DNA from 3 places in the Kribbella sp. CA-294648 genome. Region 2 is predicted to be linked to each of the others. Evidence: predicted binding sites of a transcription regulator. Region 2 holds the regulator's gene; each other region holds the start of a gene.
What was found. The regulator HrcA, encoded in region 2, represses chaperone genes, less so after heat shock. The targets are predictions, from matches to a motif close to TTGGCACTCGNNNNNNNCGAGTGCCAA.
Positions count from the first base shown of each region.

Region 1: the regulator HrcA is predicted to act here: its motif matches at 7,188-7,214, upstream of groES (co-chaperone GroES).
Region 3: the regulator HrcA is predicted to act here: its motif matches at 7,502-7,528, upstream of ACQPYM_RS34530 (FmdB family zinc ribbon protein).

Region 1 covers NZ_CP191981.1:7,550,841-7,560,259, reverse strand. Annotated here, with positions in the region: gene ACQPYM_RS35980 (alpha/beta fold hydrolase) at 1-850, shown strand, start outside; gene tsaE (tRNA (adenosine(37)-N6)-threonylcarbamoyltransferase complex ATPase subunit type 1 TsaE) at 847-1,773, shown strand; gene tsaB (tRNA (adenosine(37)-N6)-threonylcarbamoyltransferase complex dimerization subunit type 1 TsaB) at 1,777-2,445, shown strand; gene ACQPYM_RS35965 (GNAT family N-acetyltransferase) at 2,442-2,894, shown strand; gene tsaD (tRNA (adenosine(37)-N6)-threonylcarbamoyltransferase complex transferase subunit TsaD) at 2,887-3,939, shown strand; gene ACQPYM_RS35955 (GNAT family N-acetyltransferase) at 3,939-4,388, shown strand; gene ACQPYM_RS35950 (dienelactone hydrolase family protein) at 4,385-5,122, shown strand; gene ACQPYM_RS35945 (THUMP-like domain-containing protein) at 5,185-6,369, opposite strand; gene ACQPYM_RS35940 (peptidoglycan-binding domain-containing protein) at 6,392-7,039, opposite strand; gene groES (co-chaperone GroES) at 7,354-7,650, shown strand; gene groL (chaperonin GroEL) at 7,804-9,419, shown strand, end outside.
Region 2 covers NZ_CP191981.1:3,114,333-3,123,751, forward strand. Annotated here, with positions in the region: gene ACQPYM_RS15010 (NCS1 family nucleobase:cation symporter-1) at 1-878, opposite strand, end outside; gene ACQPYM_RS15015 (MBL fold metallo-hydrolase) at 996-1,784, opposite strand; gene ACQPYM_RS15020 (EF-Tu/IF-2/RF-3 family GTPase) at 1,820-2,212, opposite strand; gene ACQPYM_RS15025 (ThuA domain-containing protein) at 2,315-2,956, shown strand; gene ACQPYM_RS15030 (Gfo/Idh/MocA family protein) at 2,953-4,056, shown strand; gene hrcA (heat-inducible transcriptional repressor HrcA) at 4,178-5,197, shown strand; gene dnaJ (molecular chaperone DnaJ) at 5,259-6,398, shown strand; gene ACQPYM_RS15045 (16S rRNA (uracil(1498)-N(3))-methyltransferase) at 6,421-7,137, shown strand; gene ACQPYM_RS15050 (SAM-dependent methyltransferase) at 7,140-7,763, shown strand; gene ACQPYM_RS15055 (Gmad2 immunoglobulin-like domain-containing protein) at 7,767-8,903, opposite strand; gene ACQPYM_RS15060 (SigE family RNA polymerase sigma factor) at 8,896-9,411, opposite strand.
Region 3 covers NZ_CP191981.1:7,272,181-7,281,599, reverse strand. Annotated here, with positions in the region: gene ACQPYM_RS34580 (hypothetical protein) at 1-295, shown strand, start outside; tRNA gene ACQPYM_RS34575 (tRNA-Arg) at 744-816, opposite strand; gene ACQPYM_RS34570 (S1 family peptidase) at 849-2,114, opposite strand; gene ACQPYM_RS34565 (META domain-containing protein) at 2,249-2,851, opposite strand; gene ACQPYM_RS34560 (SigE family RNA polymerase sigma factor) at 2,848-3,342, opposite strand; gene ACQPYM_RS34555 (hypothetical protein) at 3,857-4,468, opposite strand; gene ACQPYM_RS34550 (hypothetical protein) at 4,694-5,374, shown strand; gene ACQPYM_RS34545 (hypothetical protein) at 5,617-5,751, shown strand; gene mscL (large conductance mechanosensitive channel protein MscL) at 5,885-6,289, opposite strand; gene cpaB (Flp pilus assembly protein CpaB) at 6,426-7,049, opposite strand; gene ACQPYM_RS34530 (FmdB family zinc ribbon protein) at 7,114-7,482, opposite strand; gene ACQPYM_RS34525 (DUF1203 domain-containing protein) at 7,647-8,114, opposite strand; gene ACQPYM_RS34520 (penicillin acylase family protein) at 8,213-9,419, shown strand, end outside.

The DNA of each region.
Region 1 (9,419 bases), 4.3 Mb from region 2:
GGTGGTGAACCCGCCCGAGGATCTCACTGTGATCTTCTTGCACGGCTACGGGCTGAACATGGACTGCTGGCACTTCGAGCGGCGCGACCTGGCCGGGATCGGCACGATGGTCTTCTACGACCAGCGCTCGCATGGGCGATCGGGTCGGTCGCCGAAGGAGAACGTCAGCATCGAGCAGCTCGGCCGCGACCTGTACGGGATCCTGGAGAAGTTCGCGCCGACCGGTCCGGTGATCCTGGTCGGGCACTCGATGGGCGGTATGTCGATCATGGCGCTGGCCGAGTTGCACCCGGAACTGTTCGGCGACCGGGTGATCGGCGTCGGGTTGTGCTCGACCAGCGCGGGCGGGCTGGACCAGGTGCCGATCGCGCTGCCGGGCCGGATCGGGATGATGGTCCGGACGCTGGCCACCCCGACGGTGTCCGCGCTGGCCCGGATCCCCGATGTGGTCGAGCGCAGCCGCAAGGCGGGCACGGACATCAGCTACCTGCTGACCCGGAAGTACTCGTTCGGCTCCGAGGTGCCGCCGGCCTACACCGAGTTCGTCAACGAGATGATCGCCGCGACGCCGATCTCGGTGATCGCGGAGTTCTACCCGATCTTCGCGCTGCACGACAAGTACGGCGCGCTGGAGCCGTTGCAGAAGGTCGAGTGTGTGGTGATCGCCGGCGACAAGGACCACCTGACGCCGTTCGAGCACTCCGAGGAGATCGTCCGGCACGTGCCGGGAGCCGAGCTGGTCGAGGTACCGAACTGCGGTCATCTCGGCCTGATCGAGCATCATCGTGAGTTCACCGCGGCCCTGCTCGGAATGATCGAGCGGGCCGAACTAGCCCTGGGACAGACATGACCGACCTGCACGTGGTGGACGCGACCGCGGAGCACGTGGACGAGATCGTCGCGGTGATCCACCACGCCTTCGCCGCCCGCCGCACCCTCGACCCGCCGTCCACCGCGCTGTCCGAGAACGCCTCCACCGTAGGCGCCGCCGTCGCGCAGTACGGCGGACTGCTGGTGCGCATCGACGGCGAACCGGCCGGGGCGGTCCTGTACGACGTATCGGGCGACGTACTCGGGTTGCGCCGGGTGTCGGTGGATCCGCGCTTCCAAGGGCGTGGGGTGGCGTCGGCGATGGTTGGTTGTGCTGAAGACGCGGCCCGGGCGCGTGGGTTGCGGCGGATCCGGTTGGTCGCTCGGGTGGAGCTGCCTGACACGGTCGAGTTCTGGCGTCGGCGTGGGTATTCGGTGGTCGCTCGTGAAGGGCAGAACCTGATCTATGCGAAGGCGATGCCGATCTCGCTGACTGTTCCGACCGCCGAGGACATGCGTGCGGCCGCGGAAGAGTTGGCGGGGCAGTTGCGGGCGGGCGACGTACTGGTCCTGTCGGGTGATCTCGGGGCCGGCAAGACGACGTTCACCCAAGGGCTTGGCGCGGGGCTGAAGGTGCGCGGCGACATCACCTCGCCCACCTTCGTCATCTCCCGCGTGCATCCGTCGCTGTCGGGCGGCCCGGCGTTGGTCCACGTCGACGCCTACCGCCTCGGCGGTTTCGCGGAACTCGACGACCTCGACCTCGACGCCAGCCTCGAAGAAGCAGTAACCGTCGTCGAATGGGGCCAAGGCCTGGCCGAGTCCCTAGCCCCCGACCGCCTGGACATAGTCGTCACCCGAGGCGACAACGACACCGACGAAACCCGCTCCCTGAGAATCACCCCAGCAGGACCTCGCTGGGCCGAGGCCGGAGTCCATCTCTCTGTCCTGGAGAAGGGCTGAATCATGCTGCTTGCGTTTGATACGTCCAGTGCTGCTGTGACGGTTGCTTTGGCTGATCCGGTCAGTGGGGCGACTATCGCGTCGTCCTCGACGGTAGATGCCTTGCGGCATGGGGAGTTGCTGGCGCCTGCTATTGCGGAGGCGTTGGAGACTGCTGGGTGCCGGCCGGGGGATCTCACGAAGATTGCTGTGGGGGTTGGGCCGGGTCCGTTCACCGGGTTGCGCGTCGGGTTGGTGACCGCGCGGACGATGGCCGACGTGCTCGGGATCGAGGTGGCCGGGGTTTGCAGTCTCGACATCCTCGCGCGGCAGTCGTCGCTGAGCCTGCCGGTCGCCGTCGCGACCGACGCGCGTCGCAAGGAGATCTACTGGGCCCTGTACGACGGCCCCGCGGCTGACGGCAGTCGTCGACGCCTGGAAGGACCAGCCGTGGATCGCCCGGCCGACGTCGCGCATGTCCTCGCCGGCTTGCCAGTGATCGGCCGTGGCGCGGTCCTGTACGCCGAGGCGCTCGCACTCGAGTCGAGCGACGTGATCGAGTACCCGTCGGCCGAAGTACTGGCTCTCGGGGTGGCGACCGGGACGTTGCCGGTGGTCGCGCCGGACCCGCTGTACCTGCGGCGCCCCGACGTCACGATGTCCGGCGGACCCAAGAGCGTGCTCCCGAAGTGAGACCTGCGATCCGCCCGGCCGTCGCGAAAGACCTCGATGCTCTCGTGGCGCTGGACCGCGTCTGCTTCGGCTCGTCGGCGTGGAGTTCGGAGTCCTGGCGCGAGGAGTTCGCCCGGCTGGAGACGGACCGCGTCGTGCTGGTGGCCGACGAAGGGCGTGCGGTCGGGTACGTCGTACTGCTGGTCCCGTCGGTTGAGGACGACCCGGTGGAGTTGCTGCGGATCGCGGTCGACCCGGCGGAGCGGCGTACCGGGATCGGCGGGCAGTTGATGACGGCCGCGTTGCAGCGCTGCGCCGGCCGGACCGTCCTGCTGGAAGTTGCTGCAGGCAACAAATCGGCGGAGGCGTTGTACCGTGGCTTCGGCTTCGGGGAGATCAGCCGGCGGCGCGGGTACTACGCCGGTGGCGAGGACGCGGTCGTGATGCGATGGCAGGAGGACCATGAGTGACAACGAGCCCCTGATCCTGGGGATCGAGACGTCGTGCGACGAGACCGGGGTCGGCATCGTCCGCGGGCAGACCCTGCTCGCCGACGCGATCGCCTCCAGTGTCGAGGAGCACGCCAGGTTCGGCGGCGTCGTCCCCGAGGTGGCCAGTCGCGCGCACCTCGAGGCGATGGTGCCGACGATCCGGCGCGCTTGCGAGACCGCGGGGATCAAACCCTCCGACGTCGACGCGATCGCCGTCACCAGCGGCCCCGGCCTGGCCGGCGCGCTACTGGTCGGCGTCGCCGCGGCCAAGGGACTCGCGCTCTCCCTCGAGAAGCCGCTGTACGGCGTGAACCACCTCGCCGCGCACGTCGCCGTGGACACTCTCGAACACGGTGACATTCCCAGGGGCGCGATCGCGATGCTGGTCTCTGGCGGCCACTCGTCGCTGCTCGCGGTCGAGGACATCACGGTCGGCGTCGAGCCGATGGGCGCGACCATCGACGACGCGGCCGGCGAGGCCTTCGACAAGGTGGCGCGGGTGCTCGGCCTGCCGTTCCCCGGAGGTCCATATATCGACAAGGCGGCACGGGACGGCGGGGACGCGCTGTACGTGAAGTTCCCGCGCGGGCTGACCAGCCAGCGGGATCTGGAGCGGCATCGCTTCGACTTCTCCTTCTCCGGTTTGAAGACAGCCGTCGCCCGGTGGGTCGAGGCGAAGCGGCGAGATGGCGAGGACGTGCCGGTGAACCACGTCGCCGCTGCCTTCCAGGAGGCGGTCTGCGATGTGCTGGTCCGGAAGGCGATCGACGCCTGCAAGGACCGCGGGTACGAGCATCTGCTGATCGGCGGCGGGGTCGCGGCGAACTCCCGGCTGCGCGCGATGGCCGAGGAGCGTTGCTCGGCGGCGGGGATCGCAGTACGGGTTCCGCGGCCGGGGTTGTGCACGGACAACGGCGCGATGGTGGCGGCGCTGGGTTCGGAGCTGGTCCGGGCCGGGAAGACGCCGTCGCCGTTGGGGCTGCCGGCCGACTCGTCCATGCCGATCACGACGGTGCTGAACTGATGAGGTGGGAGCACCCGGGCGGTTTCGTGGCGGACGACGATGCGGCGCGGATCGATCTCGACGTGGTGCACGGGTTCATCAGTACGTCGTACTGGGCGGCCGGCATCCCCCGTGACGTGATGGCGAAGGCGATCGCGAACAGCCTGAACATTGGGGTGTACGCCGCTGCCGGTGCCCAGGTCGCCTATGCGCGGGCGGCGACGGACCGGGCCACCTTCGCCTGGATCGCCGACGTGTTCGTGCTGGAGTCGCACCGCGGACATGGGCTCGGCAGGTTTGTGGTGTCGACGTTGCTGGAGCATCCGGACCTGCAAGGTTTGCGGCGGACGTTGCTGGCGACGGCTGATGCGCACGGGCTCTACCGGTCGTACGGGTTCGAGGATCTGGCGGACCCGAGCAGGTTCCTGGTCGTCCAGCAGACCCCAGCGGTCCTGTACGGCGCATCGTGAGTTTCCCCCGGATCGATCTGCTGAAGTCGCCCCCGGACGCGACGCAGCTGGTGCTGCTCGCGCATGGCGGCAAGGAGAACTCCGTGGTCGAGACGGGTTCGTGGCGGGCGCCGATCCTGCGGATGTGGCCGTTCGCGGCGGCGGCGATCAAGGCCGCGCCCGGGTCCGCCGTCGGGCTCATGCGCTACCGGTACCAGGGGTGGAACGGCGCCGAGGCGCATCCTGCCGCCGACCTTCGAGCCGTGCTCGACCGGTTGCCCGAGCGGATCACACGCGTGCTGCTGATCGGACACTCGATGGGCGGCCGCGCTGTTGTTGCTGCTGGCAACCATTCTCGGGTGGCCGGGGTGCTTGCGCTCGCGCCGTGGCTTCCGCGGGGTGAGCCGTTGGTGGCGGTCCGCGGTCCGGTCGTCCTGGCCCATGGCGCGGACGACCGGATCACGAACCCGGCGGAGACGGCGGCCTATGCCCAGCGGCTGCGTGCCTCGGGGGTGCCGGTCGCTCTGTTCTCCCTCGAAGGCGAGACACATGAGCTACTCCGCCGAAGCGCCGACTGGAACGCCTTGGTCCGCGACTTCGTCACCGGCACCACCCCCAACCTGACCACCGACACCGACAGCATCGTCGAGCTACCGCGCTCAAGCCCCTCAGACAGCCCGAGGCGCGGCGTGCTGGACATCGCACAGGCGCGGCTGCGCCTGCGAGTTCTTAGTGGCGGGCTCCTGACCGGGTAGCGGCAACAGACGCAGCACCTCGTCCGTCGGCGAGCCGGCCAGGAGCCCGCTCGTGGGATCGATCATATGTTCGAATCCAGTGCGAGCGCAAGTCGGCGACAGGAGTACGCGACCGCGTCCCGGCCGATCCGGGTGACGATCAGCGTGGCACTGGCGGAACCCTTGGGCGACAGCTTCTTGCGCAGGACGGCGGGGTCGAAATCCACCCCGCGCTTCTTGATCTCCAGCGTCCCGATGTCCTGCGCGCGAACCCAGGACCGCAGCGCCTTCTCCTTGTAGGGCAGCTCTTCGACCACCTCGTACGCCGAAGCCAGCGGCGTGGCCACTGGGGTATCGCCGCTCACATAAGCGATCCGCGGATCGAGAAGCCAACCGTCGACGGCCTCGGCCACTGCTGTCACCAGCCCGGCTCTGACGACGGCTCCGTCGGGTTCGTAGATGTACCGGCCGACCGGGGCGCTCTCCACCTCGGGTGCTGACGTCACTGTCGCGCCGCTCGGCAGGAGGGTCGCGCGGCGCGTAGTACCGGCGTAGAGCTTGCCTGACCACAGTGCTGCTTCTTTGACCTCGCCGGCGTCGCTGACCCACTCCGCCTCGACGCCCTCCGGCACAGCCTCGTGGGGGATGCCAGGGGCGACTTTCACGCAGGCAGTGCCTGACAGCAGAGCGGTGATGAAGGACCAGGGCGGCGAGTAGGCGTTGTGGTCGAACACCCGCTTCCCATCCGCCCGCCGAGCCGGATCAGCAAAGACCACCTCGTACTGCGAGACGTCCTGCTCCTCCGCGTCTCCTACCAGCACCTCTCCCGGCAGCTCTAGTGCGGCAAGGTTGGCCCGAGCTGCTGCAGCCGTCGCGGGATCGCGCTCGACACCAGTGACTCGCAACCCGGCCCGAGCCGCGCTGATCAGGTCGCCACCGATCCCGCAGCCCAGGTCGATCACTGTGGCTTCCGGGAGTGTGCGGGCGATGCGCGCGGCCCGGTGTGCCCCGACTGCTGTCCTCGTGGCCTGCTCCAGGCCGTCTGGCGTGAAGTACATCCGCGCTGCGTCTGCTGCTCCGAACTTGGCGGCTGCCCTGTGGCGCAGCGACGCCTGCGTGACCGCGGCGGTCACCACAGCAGCGTCGTACCGGCGTCTGAGCTTCTCGACCAGGCGTAGCTCGCCTCCAGGCGTGTAGCTGGCGCAGGCCTCGGCCAGAACTGCGGCTCCGGCCGGCGCCAGTAGCAGCGAGATCGAGTCAGGTGTCACCCGGCACAGTCTGCCCCGCCGCTCAGAGCGGGCTGGAGCAGGCCTTGCTCCAGGTGTTGGTCCTGGTGGAGAACAGGCGCCAGTTCATCGCTGAGCGGGTCTTGGGGCCGTAGATGCCGTCAACGGCCAGCCCGTGGCGCTTCTGGACCGCCCGGATCACCCCGCGGGTGTTGCTGCCGTAGACGCCGTCCACTGTGAGCTTGTAGCCGTAGCAGTAGTTCAGATTGCGCTGCAGGGTCCGGATGGCGGTGTCCGGGTCGCCTCTGCGGGAGGTGGTCCGGTACGGGTCGTCGCCGTACATGAGGTTGCAGGTGGTGCTTGTGCTGTTCCAGACCGCAGGCAGGGGGATGCCCCAGCCGGTTCTGCCGACAGGTACCAGCCGGGCGTACAGGCATTGCGGGGTTGCAGCGGCTGCCTGAGCTTCCGCAGCGGTTCGCATTGCCGTGGTGTCCTGAGCCGGCCGGACCAGTAGTGGAGCTGCTGGGGGCGCTCCGCCGCCTGGCGCCGGCGCGGCTTGGGTGGGGCCGGCGGGGGAGGAGTTGTGGAGACCGTTGGCCGCGAGGCCTGCGACGACGAACGGGCTGACCGCGAGCGTTGCCAGTACGACGCCCTTGCGGGAGGTCAGCTTGGGGAGGGCCGGCTTCGGCAGGGACGGGAGACGGAGGGCCATGGTTCTCTCCTCGAGCAGTCGATCCCGGGGCGGATCGGGAACCTACAGACACGACGGTCCCATGCGAAGGTGCGGTTCGCCCAGACCTCGGTGGCGGAAAGCGGCCGGGCGATCACACCGGGTGCGGCGCTGCGCCGAGAGCGAGAATCTGGCACTCGAGTTGACCGAGTGCTAATCGCGGCCTAGATTCGGTATTGGCACTCTCCACCCGAGGGTGCCAGCGGCCCGGCCTCTGATCCCCGCGACGGCAGAGGCGAACGGCCGCCGCAGCACCCTTGAGAACACACAAAGAACTCGACCGTGGAGGTCAGCAAGTGTCGGTCACGATCAAGCCGCTCGAGGACCGTATCCTCGTTGCGCCGCTCGAAGCCGAGCAGACCACGAAGTCCGGCCTGGTGATCCCGGACACCGCCAAGGAGAAGCCGCAGGAGGGCGAGATCCTCGCCGTCGGCCCCGGCCGCATCGACGACAACGGCAACCGCGTCCCGCTGGACGTCAGCGTCGGCGACAAGGTCATCTACTCCAAGTACGGCGGCACCGAGGTCAAGTACGACGGCCAGGACTACCTGATCCTGGGCGCCCGCGACATCCTCGCAGTCGTCACCAAGTGACGTCGGAGCGTGCTCCCCGGCTCCGGGCCTAGAGTGCGCTCTTCGTTCGCTGTTCCTGACTGACACCGCTCCGGTGCCGCACGCCGGCGCCGGGGCGGAGTCGGTCCGGGACCGCGAACACCATTGTTGAAACTCAGAGAGGGACTTGTTTTTATGCCGAAGATCCTCGAGTTCGACGAGAACGCGCGGCGCGCGCTGGAGCGCGGCGTCGACAAGCTCGCGAACACGGTGAAGGTGACGCTGGGGCCGAAGGGCCGCTACGTCGTGCTGGACAAGAAGTGGGGCGCGCCGACCATCACCAACGACGGTGTCACCGTCGCCCGTGAGGTCGAGCTGGACGACCCGTTCGAGAACCTCGGTGCGCAGCTGTGCAAGGAGGTTGCCACCAAGACCAACGACATCGCCGGTGACGGTACGACCACCGCGACCGTGCTGGCGCAGGCACTGGTGCACGAGGGCCTGCGGGCCGTCGCCGCCGGGGTCAACCCGATGGGCCTGAAGAAGGGCATCGAGGCGGCCGTCGAGGCCGTGTCGGCCAAGCTGGTCGAGACCGCCCGCCCGGTCGACGACAAGGGCGACATGGCCCACGTCGCCACCATCTCCGCCCGTGACGCCGAGATCGGTTCGCTGATCGCCGAGGCGTTCGACAAGGTCGGCAAGGACGGCGTCATCACCGTCGAGGAGTCGAACACCTTCGGCACCGAGCTGGACTTCACCGAGGGCATGCAGTTCGACAAGGGCTACATCTCGCCCTACTTCATCACCGACGCCGAGGCCGGCGAAGCGGTGCTGGACGACCCGTACATCCTGATCAACCAGGGCAAGATCTCCGCTGTCGCGGACCTGCTGCCGCTGCTGGAGAAGGTCGTGCAGTCCGGCAAGACGCTGCTGATCATCGCCGAGGACGTCGAGGGCGAGGCGCTGTCGACGCTGGTCGTGAACAAGATCCGCGGCAACTTCACCTCCGTCGCCGTCAAGGCGCCGGGCTTCGGTGACCGCCGCAAGGCGATGCTGGAGGACCTGGCGGCCCTCACCGGCGCCCAGGTGATCGCTCCCGAGGTCGGCCTCAAGCTGGACCAGGTCGGTCTCGAGGTGCTCGGCACCGCCCGCCGGATCGTCGTCACCAAGGACAACACCACCGTTGTCGAGGGGGCCGGCAAGACCGACGAGATCGAGGCCCGGGTCAACCAGATCAAGGCCGAGATCGAGCGCACCGACTCCGACTGGGACCGCGAGAAGCTGCAGGAGCGGCTGGCCAAGCTGGCCGGTGGCGTCTGCGTGATCAAGGTCGGCGCGGCCACCGAGGTCGAGCTGAAGGAGAAGAAGCACCGGATCGAGGACGCGGTGTCCGCGACCCGTGCGGCGATCGAAGAGGGCATCGTCGCCGGTGGCGGCTCGGCTCTCGTCCACGCCGCCGCGGTGCTCGACAACGGCCTGGACCTGGAGGGCGACGAGCTCGCCGGTGTCCGGATCGTCCGCAAGGCGATCGTCGAGCCGTTGCGCTGGATCGCCGAGAACGGTGGCTACGAGGGTTACGTCGTGACCGCCAAGGTCGCGGAGCTCGAGGTCGGCAGCGGCTTCAACGCCGCCACCGGTGAGTACGGCGACCTGCTCGCCCAGGGTGTCCTGGACCCGGTCAAGGTGACGCGTTCCGCGCTCGCCAACGCCGGCTCCATCGCCGCTCTGCTCCTCACCACGGAGACGCTGATCGTCGACAAGCCCGAAGAAGAAGAGCCCGCCGCAGCCGGTCACGGCCACGGCCACGGCCA
Region 2 (9,419 bases):
GCGATGAACGACATCGTCGTCGGCAGCCCGATGATCTGGCCGATCACCTGCTGGCGCTGGCCCTGACCGAACCGGGTGAAGTCCGGCATGTTCAGCGAAAGCGTTGCCCAGAAGGCGATCATCCCCATCAGCGATGGCGCGAAGATCTTCCAGAAGTCGGCGTCCCAGCCGAGCTTCGACGGCTGCGACAGGATCGGCCCGAAGCCGCCCGCCTTCACCAGGATCGCGATCATCAACGCGAGGAACGCGACCGTGACCAGCGGCGCCGCCCAGTTCTCGAACCGGCGCAATCCTTCGATGCCACGCCAGATCAGCACCATCTGCAGCGCCCAGAAGAAGGCGAAGCTCAGCCACATCGTCCACGGATGCCCGCCGATCGCGGACGCCTCGGTCCAGCCCGACCCGGCCAGCTCGCCGACGATCACGTAGATCGCCTGGCCGCCGATCCAGGTCTGGATGCCGAACCAGCCACACGCGATGAACGCCCGCAGCAGCGCCGGAAAGTTCGCCCCGCGCACCCCGTAGAAGGCCCGGGCGAACACCGGGAACGGGATCCCGTACTTCGTCCCCGCGTGGCTGTTCAGCAGCAAGGGGATCAGCACGATCAGGTTGCCCAGCGTGATGGTGATGAACGCCTGTAGCCAGTTCATCCCGATCGAGACCAGCCCGGCCGCGAGCAGATAACTGGGGATGTTGTGCGCCATCCCCATCCACAGCGCCGCGTAGTTGTACGTCGACCAGCGGCGCTCGGGCAACCGGGTCGGCGCCAGCTCCGCGTTGCCGTACGGGCTGTCCGCGACCGCGGCCGGATCGGACAGCTCGACGCGTCCGTCCGGGTGGGTGATCTGATCAGGAGATGCTGGTGCCGCGTGAGCCATCGTCGCCACCTCGTCCGCAGTCGTGTTTCGGACCAAACTGAGGGATCGCAGACGCCATGTCAACGCACAACTTCAGAGCGTAACCAGCCGCCCCAGTCATTCACCAAGCGTGATGGTTCAGTCGTTCTTCGCGAGGCCTAGCAGCGGGAGGGTCGGCCGCGCGGGTGTGCCCAGGGTGGCGTAGGCGCGGCGTACTGCTTGTTCGACGTGGGCCTGGGGCCAGGGCCAGTCGTCGGTGTGGGCTAGGGCGGCTTCGAGGGAGGTGCCGCCGTGGTGGAGGCCGGAGATGGTGTTTGCCACCGTGCCGAGGTTGTCGTTCTGCTCGCGGACGAACTCGGCGTCGACGATCGCGCCGTGGCCGGGCACCACCTTGGCCGTCGCGGACAGCAGCCCGATCAGCCGGTCGACCGTGTCCGGCCACTCCAGCGGATACGAGTCCTCCCCGTACGACGGTGGCGCCGACTCCTCGATCAGGTCACCGGCGAAGAACACGTCGACATCCGGTACGACGACCACCACGTCGCCGTCGGTGTGCCCGTTGCCGAGGTGGAGCAGTTCGACCCGCCGGTCGCCCAGGTCGATCACCTTGGCCACGGAGAACGGCACATCGATGGCCACCGTCTCGGCGACGGCCGCGGCCGTGTTCTCCTGCGCGTAGCTCGTCGCATCCGGGAAGGCCGGGTTGCCGAACACGTGGTCGTAATGCGCGTGCGTGTTGACCACCCAGCGAATCGGCGCGTCGGTGACCTCGCGGATGTGGCCGAGCAGCTCCTCGCCCTGCGCGACATCGCCGCGAGTGTCGATCACCAGCGCACCGTCGCTACCGAGGACCAGTCCGATGTTCACGTCGTACTTCTCGTAGCGCCGGACCCAGGTCCGGTCGGCCAGCTCCACCCACGCACTCATACCCGCGACCCTAACCGCCGCCACCCAGGCAACGGTCAGCGGGAGATGACGTCGCCCGCCAGCACCTGGCTCTTCTCGATCCCTTCGAGCATCAGGCCGACGTTCTCACCGGGACCAGCCGTGGTGAGGGTCTTCCGGAACGCCTCGATGCCGGTCACGCGGGTCATCGCGACCCGCTGCCCGGCGCGGGTGATCAGCACCTGGTCGCCGACCTGCACCCGGCCCGCGACGATCTCCCCGGTGACGACGGTGCCGCGCCCACTGATCGAGAACACGTCCTGGACCGGCAGCACGAAAGCCCCGGCCGGCACGCTGTCCTGCATCCGGCCGCCGTCCTGGATCCGGGCACCGTCCTGCATCCAGCTGCCGTCTTCAGGCCGGGCGCCGTCCGTCGGATTCGGCTCGCGCTTCCAGAACTTCCATCCCATGCTCGCGACTCTATTCCAGCCGCCGGAACAGGGCTTGTAGGCCAATGCCACGCCGCCTAGGGTCACAGAGCTGAACCGATTAATCGATGAAGGGCGGACGGCGTGACGAAACGACGGGCACTGGTGGTCCGGGGCGGCTGGGAAGGTCATCTCCCGGCCGAGGCGACCGAACTGTTCATCCCCTTCCTGCGCGAGAACGGCTTCGAGGTGACCGTCTCGGACAGCACCGAGAGCTACCTCGACCTGGACGGCACCGACCTGGTCCTGCAGTGCGTGAGCATGGGCGAGATCAGCGCCGAAGCGGTCAAGGGCCTGGAGGCCGCGGTCCGCGGGGGCACCGGCCTGGCCGGCTGGCACGGCGGCATCGTCGACTCGTTCCGCGGCAACGTGGACTACAGCTTCATGACCGGCGGCCAGTTCATCTCGCACCCGGGCGGGTTCATCGACCACCGGATCGAGATCGTCGCCGACCACCCGATCGTCGACGGCATCACCAGCTTCGACCTGCACACCGAGCAGTACTACGTGCACGCCGACCCGTCCAACAACGTCCTCGCCACCACCACCTTCAAGACCGACCCGGACTTCCCGTGGATCGAGGGCGCGACGATGCCGGCCGTCTGGACCCGCACCTGGGGTGAGGGCAAGGTCTTCGTCTGTACGCCGGGCCACAGCCTGGCCGACCTCAACACGCCCGAGGTCCGCACCATCATCGAGCGCGGCCTGCTGTGGGCGAGCAAGTGACCGGCCCAGTGACCGGCATCGGCATCGTCGGGACAGGTGTCATCAGCGGCGCCTACCTCGAACACCTCGCCAAGCTCCCCGGCGTCGACGTCGTCGCTGTAGCGGACCTAGACCTCTCCAGAGCACAGGCGATCGCCGACCAGAACCCAGGCATCCGCGCCTCGACCCCCGAGGACCTGTACTCCGATCCCGAGGTCGACATCGTCCTCAACCTGACCATCCCCGCTGCGCACGCACCGGTCCACCAGGCAGCCCTCCAGGCCGGCAAGCACGTGTACGGCGAGAAGCCGCTGGCCGTCGACCGTGCCGAGGCGGAGCCGCTCCTGAAGCTCGCTGCGGCCAACAACCTCCGCATCGGCTGCGCCCCCGACACAGTGCTCGGCACCGGCACCCAGACTGCACGGGCTGCGCTGGACCGCGGCGACATCGGCGTACCGACTGCTGCGACCGCCTCGTTCGTCGCGCCCGGGCATGAGCTGTGGCACCCGGCTCCGGAGTTCTACTACCAGCCGGGTGGCGGCCCGCTGCTCGACATGGGCCCGTACTACGTCACGAGCCTCGTCACGCTCCTCGGCCCAGTACGCCGGGTCACTGCGAGAGCAGGTCGCTCGCAGGAGCAGCGCAAGGTCCACACCGGCCCGCGGGCGGGGCAGACCTTCGCAGTCGAGGTGCCGACGCACGTGACCGGCGTACTGGAGCACGAGTCGGGTGCGCTCACCACTGTGCTGATGAGCTTCGACGTGTGGGCTTCGCGGCAGCCGCGGATCGAGATTCACGGCACCGAAGGCAGCCTCTCCGTCCCGGACCCGAACAACTTCGACGGCAAGGTGGAGATCGCCACCGCCACCAACCGTGACTGGACGGAACTGCCGGTAGCCGGTGGGTACGCCGGTGCCGGGCGCGGGGTCGGTGTGGCCGACATGGCTCGCGCACTGCGCACCAACGAGCCGCACCGGGCCAGTGGAGCACTGGCGTACCACGTGCTCGACGTACTGGAGTCGGTGCTCGAGTCGGCGGCGCAGGACCAGTCCGTGGACGTCGCGAGCACGGTCGAGCGGCCGGCCGCCGTACCGTTGGGAGCGTCGCCCGACACGGCCTGACCGGTGCTGAGATCTGTCCCACGCCGCTCGATTGGTCCGGCTGTCGCTACGGCTCGGTAGACTGGCACTCGAAACTCAGGAGTGCCAACCGGCGACGGCCGATGTGGAGAGGGTGGTGCGCGTGCTGGACGAACGCAAACTGGACGTGCTCCGGGCCATCGTCGAGGACTACGTCGCCACGCACGAGCCGGTCGGGTCGAAGACCCTGGTCGACCGGCACAACCTGGGCGTCTCCCCGGCGACGGTCCGCAACGACATGGCCGCGCTGGAGGAGGAGGGGTACATCACCCAGCCGCACACCAGCGCCGGCCGGATCCCGACCGACGCGGGCTACCGGCTGTTCGTGGACAAGTTGAGCACGGTCAAGACGCTGTCGCAGGCCGAGAAGCGGGCGATCTCGTCGTTCCTGGCCGGTGCGGTCGACCTCGACGACGTCGTCCGGCGTACCGTCCGGCTGCTCGCGCAGATCACCCGGCAGGTCGCCATCGTGCAGTACCCGACGCTGACCAGGTCGAGCGTGCGGCACGTCGAGGTGGTCACGATGACTCCGCGGCGGCTGCTGCTGGTGCTGATCACCAGCGCCGGCCGGGTCGAGCAGCGGATCGTGGAGAGCCAGGAGGATGTCGAAGAGCAACTCATCGCCGACCTGCGGTCCCGGCTGAACACGGCACTGACCGGCAAGCGCCTGACCGACGCGGCGACCGCGCTGGCCAGCGTCGCCGACAGTTTCGCGCCGACGGACCGGCCGCTGGTGGCCACCATCGTCTCGACGCTGCTGGAGGCCTTCACCGACGAGGGTGAGCAGCGCATCGCGGTCGGCGGCGCGGCCAACCTGACCCGCTACGGCGACGACTTCGAGCGCAACGTGAAGCCGGTGCTGGAGGCGCTCGAGGAGCACGTGATCCTGCTCAAGCTGCTCGGCGAGGCAACCCATCCGCAGACCCTGACGGTCCGGATCGGGCACGAGAACCCGTACGAGGAACTGGCCACCACGTCGGTGGTCGCGACCGGGTACGGGTCGAAGTCGGAGGCGCTGGCCACTCTCGGCATCGTCGGCCCGACCTACATGGACTATCCGAGCACGATGGGCGCTGTCCGCGCCGTCGCGCGCTACGTCAGCCAGATCCTGGCCGACTCGTGAGCATCCATCAAACAACGCACCAAAGAACGCACCGAACGCTGCCTACCAAGTGGTCTGGAGTATGAGCACCGATTACTACGCCGTCCTGGGCGTCAGCCGCGACGCGACACCGGACGAGATCAAGAAGGCCTACCGCAAGCTGGCTCGCCAGTACCACCCGGACGTGAACGACTCCGAGGACGCGCACCACAAGTTCCAGGAGATCGGCCGCGCGTTCCAGGTGCTGAGCGATCCGCAGAAGAAGCAGGTCCACGATCTCGGCGGTGACCCGTTCGCGAGCGGGCCCGGGGGTGCCGGCGCCGGCTTCGGCCAGGCGTTCACCTTCACCGACATCATGGACGCCTTCTTCGGCCAGACCGGCGGGGCGACCCGCGGCCCACGGCCGCGGACCCGGCGCGGCCAGGACGCGCTGATCCCGCTCCGGATCGACCTGGCGGAGGCGGCCTTCGGGACCACCCGCGAGCTGAAGGTCGACACCGCGGTGCTCTGCCCGACCTGTTCGGGCTCGGGCGCGCAGACCGGCTCCGAGCCGGTCACCTGCGAGATCTGCCACGGCCGGGGCGAGGTCACCCACACCCAGCGCTCGTTCCTCGGCGAGGTCCGGACGATGCGGCCGTGCCCGAACTGCCGCGGCTTCGGCACCACCATCCCGAACCCGTGTGGCGAGTGCGCCGGCGACGGCCGGGTCCGCTCCCGGCGGACCGTCACGGTCAAGATCCCCGGCGGTGTCGACAGCGGCACCCGCGTGCAACTGTCCGGCCAGGGCGAGGTCGGCCCCGGCGGCGGTCCGGCCGGTGACCTGTACGTCGAGATCGAGGTCGAGCCGCACGAGATCTTCACCCGCAGCGGCGACGACCTGCACTGCACGGTGACCCTGCCGATGACGGCCGCGGCGCTGGGTACGACGATCGACCTGCCGACCCTCGAGGGCGAGACCACGCCGCTCGAGATCCTGCCGGGCACCCAGTCGGGGTCGACGATGACGCTGACCGCGCGCGGCGTACCGCGGTTGCGGCACGCGGGCCGCGGCGACCTGATCGTGCAGGTCATCGTCGAGACGCCGACCAAGCTGGACGAGGCGCAGGTCGAGCTGCTGAGGCAGCTGGCCGGCGCGCGCGGCGAGGAGCGGCCGCAGGGTCAGGTCCAGGCAGCTCACAAGGGTGTCTTCGGGCGCCTGCGTGACGCCTTCGGTGCGCATTGAAAACGACTTAGGCTGCCGGGCGATGGGACTCGCGGTCTTCTACCTGCCTGACCTCGACGGGCCCGAGCTGGAGCTGTCCGGCGCCGAGGGTCGCCACGCGGCCGTCGTACGCCGGATCGGGCCCGGCGAGCGGATCCGGCTGACCGACGGCCACGGGTCCTTCGCCGAGGGACCCGTGATCGCCGCGTCCAAGTCCGGGCTGACCGTCGCGGTCGAGCACCGTGGCGAGGTACCGGCGGTGAGCCCGCGGCTCGTCGTCGTGCAAGCGCTGCCGAAGGGTGAGCGGGCCGAGCTGGCCGTCGAGATGCTCACCGAGGTCGGTGCCGACCTGGTCGTGCCGTGGAACGCGGAGCGCAGCCAGTTCCGCGCCAACCCCGAGCGGGTCGCGAAGACGCTGACCAAGTGGCAGGCCTGGGCCTTCGAGGCGAGCAAGCAGTCGCGCCGCTCGTGGTTCTGCGAGGTCGCGCCGATCGCGTCGACGGCCGAGGTCGCCAAGCTGCTGACGGACGCGGCGCTGGCGGTAGTACTGCACGAAGAGGCGACCACTCCGCTGGCTTCGCTCGAGCTGCCCGCGGCGGGGGACGTGGTGATCGTCGTAGGCCCCGAGGGTGGTATCGCGCCCGCCGAGCTGGAGGCGTTCGCCGCGACACCGGTCCGGCTCGGCGACACAGTTCTTCGTACTTCGACCGCCGGGGTGGCCGCAGCGGCCGCTCTCCTTGCCCGCTCTCGCTGGAGTTGATCGTGGACTGGCTGGAGTGGCACCAGGACTACGACGACGAGTCGTCGGACCTGAGCGGCCGGCTGCGATCGGTCCAGCGGGAGATCAGGCGACACCTGGACGCGCGTCCCGACGGGCCGATCCGCGCGATCAGTGCCTGCGCCGGGCAAGGACGCGACCTGATCGAGGTGCTCGCCACCCATCCGGCCCGGGACCGGGTGACCGCCCGGCTGGTCGAGCTGGATCCTCGCCTGACCGGCACCGCTCGCTCGGCAGCGGCGGCGAACGGGCTGACCGGAGTCGAGGTCGTCGAAGGGGATGCCGGCCTGACGAGTGTTTACGCGGGGGCAGTACCGGCTGATCTGGTCCTGTTCTGCGGGGTGTTCGGCAACATCAGCGTCGCGGACGTCGAGGCGACGGTCCGGGCCCTGCCGTCGTTCTGCGCCCTGGGAGCGACCGTGATCTGGACCCGCGGACGGCACGACCCCGACATCCGGCAGGACATCCGCGGCTGGTTCGCCGAGGCAGGCTTCGAGGAGCTGGCCTTCGACGCACCCGACGGCGTCGAGTGGTCCGTCGGCAGCAACCGGTACGCCGGTCCCGGGCCGGCGCCCGCGACCGTCGACCGCCTGTTCACCTTCAGCTAGGGGCTACTTGACGTAGACCGTCTTGGAGTCGAGGTCGGTGACCCGGCCGTCCTCGGGCGACGACAGGTAAACCTCGATCAGCCATTCACCCGCGGTGAGCTTCGGGGTGAAGACGTAGGGGGAGAACTTCTGGCCCTCCTTGGTCATCGCGTAGTTCGCCACGACCTCCTTCGTCTTCACGTTCGTGGCCTTCCAGTCGACCTGCGCCTCGAACGCCGCCGCGGTACCGCTGACGGTGAAGGACGGCTTGACGGTCTGGCCGTTCTCCGGCGACTCGACCCAGACCAGCGCCTGGACGTCGGTCGCCTGCGCGCGGCCGAACGGTTGCTTGGTGTCGAGGACGCCGAACAGGTTCGAGACCGCGCGGCCGCGCTCGGTGATCTGGACCGAAGTCTGCCGTTGCAGCCCGCCCTGGACCGTGTAGACGAGTTGCTGGGCCGCCATGTCGGCGACGCCCGGCTCGAGCCTGGTGTCGGGCAACTGGTCGAAGTCCACCGTGATCAGTTCCTTGCTGTACCGCACCGAACCGACCGTGGCGCCCGACCAGAACGTCTGGTAGTCCGGGTCGTTGGCCGCCTTCGGCATCGTCATCAACCGGACCGCCTCCAGGGTCGGCCGCCCGCTGACCTGGGCGAACGTCCGGTAGAGCCGGAAGTCCGACGCCCGCTTCGAGCCGACCTTCTCGCCGAGCCAATAGACCGGGACGGCCTTCGGGACCTTGACCGTGGGCTCCTCGACCGGCCCCCCGACCGTCGGCCCGGTATTCGTCGGCGCAGTGCTCGCCCGCGGCGTGGACACCTCGGTCGGTGCGGGCTTCGGGCTGGCCGGCCTCGCCGACGGGGTGCTGGCCGGTCCAGGAGTCGGACTGGTGGACGTCTCCGCGCTCCCGGCGATGGTCGGCTCATCGGCATTGTTCGAGGTGCCGTTCAGTACTGCGAACGCGCCGACGGCCGCCGCGGCACCGACCACGGCCGCGCCCGCGGTGATGACCCACGGCCGCCTGCTGACCGGCTGGCGCTGGTCGCGGACCCGGGCCTGGATCTCGTGCAGCCCGTCGGCGGGCTCGATCCGGCCGGCCTCTTCGGACAAGGCGCGCCGCATCAGCTCGTCGAACCGGTCGTCGTCTCTGCGGTCACTCATGTGTGCTCTGCTCCAGGACCTGGCGCAGCGACTTGGTCGCTCGCGCGGCGTGGCTCTTCACGGATCCCCGGCTGATCCCCATCGTGTCGGCGATCTCCGCCTCGGACAGGTCGCCGTAGTACCGCAGCACCATCACGGTGCGTTGCTTCTCGGGCAGGGTGCGCATCGCCTCGATCACCCGGTCGGTCTCCGCGGTGCGCAGTACGGCCTGCTCCGCGCTCGGTTCGTCCGGCAGGGACTTCGGCAGGTGCTTGTCGACCACCACCAGATGCCGTTGCCGGGACCGGCAGCGGTTGACCACTGCTGTCCGCAGGTACGCCAGGGCCTTGTGCGGGTCACGCAGCCGGTGCCAGCGTCCGTGCATCGCCACGAACGCGTCCTGCACGATCTCCTCTGCCGCACCGGTGTCACGCAGCAGCAGGGCGCCGAGCCGGACCAACGACGAGTAGTGCGCCGTGTAGACAGCCGTCAGCGCCTCGTCTGCATCCCACGAGGACTCATGTGCCACGCACTCTT
Region 3 (9,419 bases), 4.2 Mb from region 2:
GTACCTGTACCGGCTGCTGCCGCATCGACCCGACTTCGCGGCCACGATGACCGCCGAGGAGAGCGCGGCCATGTTCGAGCACTTCGCCTACTGGCGCGGCCACCTCGACGCGGGGCGCGTGCTGGTGTTCTCGCCGGTCGCCGACCCCGGGCGCAGCTGGGGTTTCGCGGTGGTGTCGGGCGAGGCTGACGAGCTCGCCGACCTGCGCGCCGCCGATCCAGCGGTCAAGGCCGGCTACGCCGACGCCGATTTCCTCCTCCTACCCTCCCCGGTCATCGCCGGCCGGCCCCAGTGATGCCGTTAGGCACAAAGTCATCGCCACCGGACGGCATGGTCGCACCAAGACGCGGCTGTGACCGTTCGGCAAGCCCGAGGCCGACGTTGTACTGCACGAGCGAGTCACGAGGGACCACCGGCGCGCTTCTGCTTATGAGCGATGGCGGTAGGAACTTCACCGCGGCCGGCACAGGCTCAAGGGTGTGCCGACGTCCCGGCCGGATGAAGGCGTTTTCGACAGGTGTTCCTCCGGCAGTGTTGTGGCGCGTTGCAACGTTGCATGGTCACCGCACCACCCAAAGGCCCACGCGCTCGTGAAAGCTGTGCGGTGATGCGACCTTGTGGGGTTGCCGTGGCGGGGTTGGGAATGGCCGACGGCGAGCGGCGACGTAGGAGGCGCGGCTCGGGTGGGTGGGAGCTGCGACGGAGGAGCTGCGTGGCGGCTGTTCGGCTTACGTCTTGGTGGGTGCCCCCGGCAGGATTCGAACCTGCGACGCACGGTTTAGGAAACCGACGCTCTATCCCCTGAGCTACGGGGGCGCACGATGTGACCGGGGTAAGCGTAGCGGACGTTAGCCGGTGATTGCGGTGACGCCTAGGTGGCCGGCTATGGAGGCGTAGCGTTCGGCGTACAGGGTGGTGCAGCGGGAGGCTGTGCAGCCGGCGCCGGCGAAGGTTATGCCTCGGATGGTTGCGGTGGTTGAGCCGGAGCGGGTGTAGAGGGGGCCGCCGGAGTCGCCGCCGACGATTACTACGGAGGTGCCGCGGGTTGCCCGGATCACGTATGTCGTGCAGCCGTCGGGGTCGCAGTACTTGGCGCTGAGCGACTTCACGGTGATGCCGCACAGCGAAGTACTGAAGGAGCCGGACTGGCAGACGGATGCGCCGATGGCTGGGTCGCCGGCGCTCTTGACTGTGCGGGTGTCCACTGGGTCGCCGGGGCCGTCGGTCCAGATCTTGGAGCCGTAGGAGCTGCCGGTCACCAGGGCCTGGTCGTAGTCGGGGTAGTTCGTCCGAACCGTCGTGGTGCCGTAGTAGTGGCTGCCGGAGCGCCAGGCTGTGCCCTTGCCGCCGCAGTGGCCGGCCGTGACCGAGCCGCGCTGGCCGGTGGAGCGCTTGATGACCGAGAAGCCGGCAGTGCAGTTCTTGGTCGCCGATGAGATCCGCGCGCCGCCCCAGTGGCCGCCCTTCGCGGTGTCGTTCAACCGGCTGGTCCGCTGTGCGGCCCCGGCAACCGCCCGTACGCCGTCCAGCGACTGCAGCGCCTCGACCGCAGCGGCGGATGTTGTGGCCTTGTCGTACTCGACCACGATGTCCTCGGACGCCGGATCCAGGTCAACCGTGTAAGTGGTCTTCGCGGCATCGGCCCAGGAGCGGGCGCCTACCCGGTTCCAGGCGTCGGCGATGGAGCGGGCCGAGCGGCAGCTGCGCTCGACGCCGAGCATCTTGAGGCCGGCGGCCGGAACGTTCTTGGAGACGGCGGCCTGGTACTTCTTCTCGTCGGCGACCGAGTCGTCGATGACCACCTTGTAGCCGGTCTCGGCCGACCCCAGTACGCCGACGATGCCCTGGCTGAGCCCGTACGGCAGCCCCGACGTGGGACGCCCGGTCGCATCCAGCGGCTCGATCGACCGTACTGCGGTCGTCACGCCCTCGCCGATCGCCTCGCCCAGCGGCCTCGGGTCCTTGGCAGAGACTGGTTGCGCCAGCCGCGCCCGGTTGGAGGAGGACGTGGTGGGACTCGCGTGGTTGCACACCGCGGCCTTCGTGGCGGCTGTCGCAGCGCCCGGCGCAGCAGTCGACGGCAGGGCCGCGACCGAGGCTGCCACCAGTGACACGGAGCAAAGGGCGAGCAGCGGGACAGTAGCTGAGAGTCGCACTAAAGCTCCCCAATCGGTGGACGGCCTCCGCAATCGTCCGGTCAGGGACTGCACATAGTCAATAGCCGATCACGGTCCGCAAGCAAATTTGACTACCGTGCGCGAGCGTATCTCGCAACTTCACGCCCGTCGCCCGCGTAGAAAGCCAGGCTCGTGGTGTCGGCGCTGATCCGTTTGGCCGCCGCCAGTACCGCCGTGTGCGGCACGTTGTCGCAGCCGATCAGGCGGTGGCCGTTCGCCTGGCTGCTGAACTCGCCGCGCTGCCCGATCGAGTACGTGCCGCTGAGCGAGTTGCAGCCGTCCGAACCGACCCAGGTGCCGTCAGCCTTGAAGGTGATGATCGGGTCCTCGGGGCGCCCGGCCTTGAGGGTGGTGAAGCCGGCAAGCACCTGGGGACGCCAGGTCCCGGCCACTGTCTGGGCGGTTGTCGCAGGGGCCTGCTCGGTGGAGCCGGCGGTTGTGGGGCTGCTTGCGGCTGGCTCTGAGGTGGGCTGCGACGAGCCGTGCAGGCTGGAGCCGACGACTGCGATCACCGCGACCGCGGCAGCCGCAGTACCGGAGACCAGCCAGGTACGCCGCTGCGCGTGGTGCGCGCCGTTGGCGGCTCGGCCGGCCAGGTCAGCTGCCAGCGGGACGGAAGCCGCGGCGCGTTCGAACGTGGCGCGCAGTTCTTCCTCTAGCTCTGTCTTGCTCACGACAACCTCTCATCAACACGGTGGGACTGCCTCGTCCTGCGGAGCGCGGCGAGGGCTCTGCTCGCGGTCGCGCGCACCGAGGACGGTTTGATGCCGAGCAGGTCGGCGATCGTGCGGTCGTCCAGGTCCTGGTAGTAGCGCAGGACCAGGACGACCCTTTCCCGTGGCGACAACGTGGCGAGGGCTCGCCAGAGGTCGTCGGAGTTCACGATGTCCGTGGCCGGATCCGGAACCGTGCGATCGCTGCTGAGGTCGGCCGCCGGAGCCTCGGTGAAGGACCGGCGGCGCGTCATCGACAGGTAGGAGTTGATCAGGATCCGGCGTACGTAGAGGTGTGGGTCGTCGGCCCGCTGCACCTTGCGCCAGGACCGGAACGCCTGCATGAGCGCGATCTGGGCCAGGTCCTCGGCGCGTTGGTAGTCGCCGGAGACGGTGAAACCGAGGCGCACCAGTTCCTGCCCGCGCGCGGACGCGTACTCCTCGAACTCCACTCGCAACTCCCCAGCTGGGCGTACAACACCTCACACCTATTAGACGCACTGTGCTACCCAGGGTGCTGCAGAGATTCACACACAGTTCCGTCTCACCCCACTCGCACCCGGTACGCCGGTACGCGGGCGCGCGAACTGCCGGAGGCGTCAGGGTGCGGGGGCGCAAACGCGGATGAGCACGAGGCTGGCGGCTCGCCTCGAGAGACGGCGGCGGCGAGCCGGGTGCGCCAAGAGGCAGGGGTTGGCGTCGAGGAGCTGGCGGCGGCGGGGCGGGGATGCCCGTGAGGCAGGGCTGGCATTGAGGACCTGGCACCCGGGCGTCTGTTGGGGCGCGGTGAGGTGCGGGCGAGGTGGCGGTTGGGCGTCAGTCGGGGGCGCGCCGGGCGAGAGGCTGGTGGCTGGCCTAAACCGGGTGGGGCCTGGCCACCCGCCTTGCGGGGTCCCCTGGGGGTGGTCGCAAGGCGGGTGGGTGACCCTGGCTCGGACGGCTTCGGGGGGCGCGTCCGGGGCAGGGTCAGCGTAGGCCGAGCGCCTTCACCAGCTCGGGGGTAACCTGCCGCGGCGCGGGGAGCTCGCCTGGCTTGCCCTGTCCTTCGAAAGAGGTTGCGACCAGCTGGCGGCAACCGAATGCTTCCGCGGTGAACGACAGGACGCCGCGGTCGTTGTCGGTGAAACGCAGAACGTAGGTCGGGCCTAGTTCCTTGGTGCACATGGCCGGCTTCTTGGCCACCGGCGGTGCGCTGTTCACCAGGGCGAACAGGTCCGTGGCCTGTTTGGCGGTCCGCTTGGTGTTGACCGTGGCGTAGTCCTGGCCGGTCGCGTCCGGCTCGAACTGGCAGATCGTCACGCTGACCGGCTGGAACAGGGACTTGGCGGTCCCCTTCCCCCAGACAGCCTTGTCGACGGCCGTACGGATCGCGCTGATGGTCTCCGGGCATTCCATGCTCGGTGTGCCGCTGGGTGTGGCGGTGGGGGGAGTGGGCGTTGTGCCGACTGTGGTCGGCGTCTGGCTGGGCGGCTGGGCGCCGGCGCCGCTTGGGCTCTCGTCACCGCAGGCGGCGGTGAATCCGAGAACTGTCACGACGAGCGTCGCCCCGATGAGGCCCCGTGTCCTTGATGCACTCACGACTCGGTCCTTCCGGGTTGGGCAAGGAGACCATCATGGTCGAGGAGGATCTCACTGGTCGTGGCAGAACTGTCACGGCGGCGCGTCTATCTGGTCACGAGGCGGATCGAGTGTCAAAAGTGGCAGTTCTGTAACGCGTGCGACCTGTTCGGGCCCCGGCAATGGGATGATCTGGCGGCAACCGGAGTGACCTGAGGACCGGAGTACCCGACTGGGAGGACGGACGTGGGCAAGAGGAAGGACGCGGCGGAGCTGGCTCGCCGCGAACGCGAGGAATGGCAGCTGGGTCAGGACTGGGCCCGCTGGCTGATCGCGGGCAACACCCCGCAACCGCTCACGTTGTTCGGAATCGTCCTGGAACATGGGGAGATCGCCTACCTGCAGTCCTCCGCGCACTACGCCCGCCTGTACGCCGGGAGTGGCGCCTACACCACCAGCGGCGGGCTGTTCATCGGCAAGCCGGGCATGGTGCTCGGCATGATGGCGGCGAACGCGGCGGTCAACGCGAGCCGGAAGGCGGCCGCCCGGCGGAACACCCAGGTGCTGTGGCGCGATCTGCAGGAAGTCCCGTTGATCGCGACCAACTACCGGCTGATGTGTCATCTGCCGGCCCGGGGCTGGTTGAGCTTCTACTACAACGCGGTCCAGGAGTTCTATCCCGATCCGGCCAACTGGACGGTGACGTTCGGCTTCCAGAACGCCGAGCCGTTGCGCCTCGGCGGACTGGCGGTACCGACGTTGTCCGTGCTCACCGCGTGGTGTGTGCTCGGCGAACGCTGGCAGCAGGAGCCCGGGATCGCACCGCTCGTGCAGGCCGCAACAGCTCCCCAGGTGCAGCCGCCGGAGCAGCAGGCTCAGCTGGAAGGCCAGCAGAAGAACCTGCCTCGAATCCCAGGCCAGGACTGACCCGAAGCGAGGGCCGAGAACCGGATCGCGACTTCACGCGTCGCCCGTCCAGCCCGGACGACGTCGTCACCGCCGTCCGGTACGGGCGCGCCCCAAATCTTGCCGTTCACCAAGCCCGCGTCGATGGCTGGCCCGACGTGCTCCTCGCGGCCCCAAGTCGATGGCTGCTCCGACGTGCTCCCCTGCGGCCCTAAGTCGATGGCTGCTCCGATGTGCTCTCCTTCGGTCGGTAGCCTGGATGCATGACAAGCCCGTACGAAGACGACGAGCCGCTGCTGCCGGACCAGACCCGGGATGACGACGCCCGCACCTGGGGCGAGAACGACACCAGCGACGACGACGAACGCATCCTCCGCGAGGTCCCGCCACACCACTGAGCCCGCTGACCCGGTGAGTTGAAGACCCGATGAGTACGGTTCTTCTGATTCACGGTGGGTTGTGGGACTCGATGGACGCGGAACGCTTCTGGCGTACTCCGAACGTTGTCGCCGAACTGGAGGTACGCGGCGGCTACTGCTGGCGGGCGCGGAGGGCGTCGCGGATTTCGATCAGGAGTTCCTGGTCCATGGTGAGCGGCTCGGGGTCTTCCTCGGGGGTGTCGGAGCGGGCGGCGCGGCGGTCCTGGATCTTCTTCATGGGGACGACGAGGACGAAGTACACGACGGCGGCGGTCAGGAAGAAGACGATGAAGGCGTTGATGACCGCACCTAGGTCGACCTTCGAGGCTGCGTTGCCGTCGACGATGTAGAAGGCCAGGCCGTTGACGTTCTTGCCGCCGAGGGACGCGATCAGCGGGGAGACCAGATTGTCGACCACGGTCTTCACGACCGTGGCGAAGGCGGTGCCGATGACGACCGCGATGGCCAGATCGAGGACGTTGCCCCGCATCAGAAACTTCTTGAAGCCCTCGAACATGGTGCCCGCCTCCACGGATGTGGGCCCGGTCGGACCCTCGACTGATTGACCCCGCAAAAGTAGGACCCAGCCCGGTGGATGGCGAGCAAACGCGCCGCAGCGTCACCGATCGCGATCGGATGTGTCCGATAGGTGATCAGCTCGTGTCCGGAGTCAGCGCGAAACTGATCCGGGCGTTGGCGCTGGCCTGGGCCACTTTGGCGATGGACTCCCGGCCTGCGGCGATCACGACCAAGGCGCCGGACGATCCGGTGGTCGAGGCGCGGGCAGCGGGGAGTGCGAGCACACGCACCCCGTCGGCCAGGGGAGTGGCGGCATCGCCGGGGGTGCTCGTGGCGGCGTACAGGTCTATTCGGTCGCCGACCTGGAGGAGGGTGGTGAGGTCGGCGTCGTCGACGCGCACGGGATAGGCGAATTGGCCGGGTGGCAGCGCGGCAGGCGTGAGGAAGCGGGCGTCGGTCAGTGGCTCGCCGGAACGCACTGGGCCCGCCAGGACGCGTTTGGTGAGGTCGCTGCCAGGGCGGAGCGCGCCGGAGGGCACGACTCCGGTGGGTAGTCGCACGGTGCGGAGGTCACGCGCGGTCGGAGGCGAGCCGCCGGACAGGTCGCGCGCCGCCGCCAGCACGGCCACGGTGGGCGGCGGTGGCGGAGACAGGGCGGTCAGGCCGCAGTACACGGCTGCCGCGGCGGACAGCCCCGCGAGGAGACGGCGGTGCCGGCGAACGGCTTTCAGCAGATGACGAAAAAGTGGTCGGCTCATGCCAGAGAAGGTACGAGCCTTCGAGCACCGTTCCCCCGTTGTCCACAAGGGAATCCGGGAAAGTTCAGGCGGCGCTGCTCGACGACGACCCCGAAGAGCCGGCCGAGGACGAACCCGAGGACGACGAACCAGACGACGACGAACCGGATGACGAACCAGCCGAGGACTTCGCGGCGTCCGACTTCGCCGAGGTGGACGAGGACGACTCCGAGGAGGACGACGACTCGCTCTTGGCCGACACCGTGCTGCTGTTCGACGAGCGGCTGTCGGTGCGGTAGAAACCCGAGCCCTTGAAAACGACGCCGACCGCGTTGAAGACCTTGCGCAAGGTGCCCTCGCACGCCGGGCAGACCGTCAGGGCGTCATCGGTGAAGCTCTGGCGGACCTCGAGCGAGTTACCACACTCGGTGCACTGGTACTGGTACGTCGGCACGTGATTCCCCTTCAGTCCGCTGGCACTCGTACTACTCGACTGCTAATAATGCGCCACGGGCCCGAAGTATTCCAACTCCGGCCCCGCGGCCACCCGGCTCCGGCCCCGCGGCCACCCGGCTCCGGCCCCGCGGCCACCCGGCTCCGGCCCCGCGGACACCCGGTCTAGGCCGCTTTCCGCCGGACCGAGAAGTTCCAGCAGCCGGCGATCACGTTGCGGACGTGGACCAGCGCGACGGCAGGGTCGTCGAAGAGCCGTTTGAGCTCTCCTTCGCTCTCCCCAGGCTCGGCCAGCACCCCTTCGAGCATCTGCCCGGCAGCGTCGTACGGGCGCAGTACTGCCCGCCGATCGATGAAGTCGGCGGGAAAGGACGATCCGGTGAAGCCCGGGCACGCCTCAACGTGGACGAAGACCGGCCCGATCTCCGCGTACGGGCCGCCGAGTTCCGAGGGGCGGTAGGAGATGAGGGCGATCTGCTCGCCCTCGCGAGACAGCCTCAGGCAACAGCGCAAAGGAGCGCCGGCTCCGGAGGTCCGGGGGACCAGCGGGTTGCCGTGGTCGTCATAGCCGTTGCAGCGGATCCTGTCCAGGTCGCGGGCCGGAACGGGGACGAACTCGAGCTCGGTGATCATGCCGGTGGAACGCGAACAGCACCGATTATGTGAGTGGTTGTCCACAGTCCAGGGGAGCGGCATTTGGGGTGGGCCGCCGCATTCTCTAAGTTTGGTCCGTGCGTCGCCTGCTGCGAGTCATCATTGTGTCCGGAATCGCGATCGCCACCTTGCTTCTGGTGGTGGCCGGGACCGGCATCTTCGTCGTCCGCCACTCCTTCCCGAGCTACGACGGGACGGTCGAGCTGACCGGCCTCGACGCGGACGTGGAGGTGGTCCGCGACGGCAACGGCATTCCGCAGATCTACGCCGACAAGCCGGGTGATCTCTTCGCTGCCCAGGGCTACGTGCACGCTCAGGACCGCTTCTTCGAGATGGACTTCCGCCGCCACGTCACCTCCGGCCGGCTGGCCGAGCTGTTCGGCAAGGACGCGCTGGAGACCGACAAGTTCGTCCGCACGCTGGGGTGGCGCCGGGTCGCGGAGAAGGAGCTCGGCCTGCTCACACCGGCCACCCGGCAGTACCTCGACGACTACGCCCGCGGCGTCAACGCCTACCTGGCCAGCCACGCGGGCTCCGGCCTCAGCCTCGAGTACGCCGTACTGTCGCTGAAGGATCTCAACGGGCCGGACTACCGTCCCGAGCCGTGGACAGCGGCCGACTCGCTGGCCTGGCTGAAGGCGATGGCGTGGGATCTCGGCGGCAACATGAACGACGAGATCGCCCGGACCAAGCTCGCGGCGAAGTACCCGGCCACCAACATCGAGACCCTCTACCCGGCCTACCCCTACGACCGCAACGAGCCGATCGTCCCGACCGCCGCGGTGAGCAAGGGCGGCACGTTCACCACCTCCCCGGCCGACACCGAGGCGCGGCGCGGGATGCTGACCCAGGATCTGCTCAAGTCGCTCGACACCGTCCAGAAGGTGGCGAAGGGGCTGCCGCAGCTCCTCGGCCGCGGCGACGGGATCGGTTCGAACTCCTGGGTCGTCTCCGGTGAACACACCACGACCGGCAAGCCGCTGCTGGCCAACGACCCGCACCTCGGCGCCACGATGCCGGGGATCTGGACCCAGGTCGGCCTGCACTGCAACAAGGTCGGCACCGGTTGCCCGTACGACGTGTCCGGCTTCAGCTTCTCCGGTCTGCCCGGTGTGGTGATCGGCCACAACGGCGCGATCTCCTGGGGTTTCACCAACCTCGCCCCGGACGTGATGGACCTCTACCTGGAGAAGTTCAGCGGTCCGGACGCCGTCGTCTTCGACAACAAGATCCGCCCGCTGGTCAAGCGCGAGGAGAAGTTCAAGGTCGCCGGCCAGGACGAGG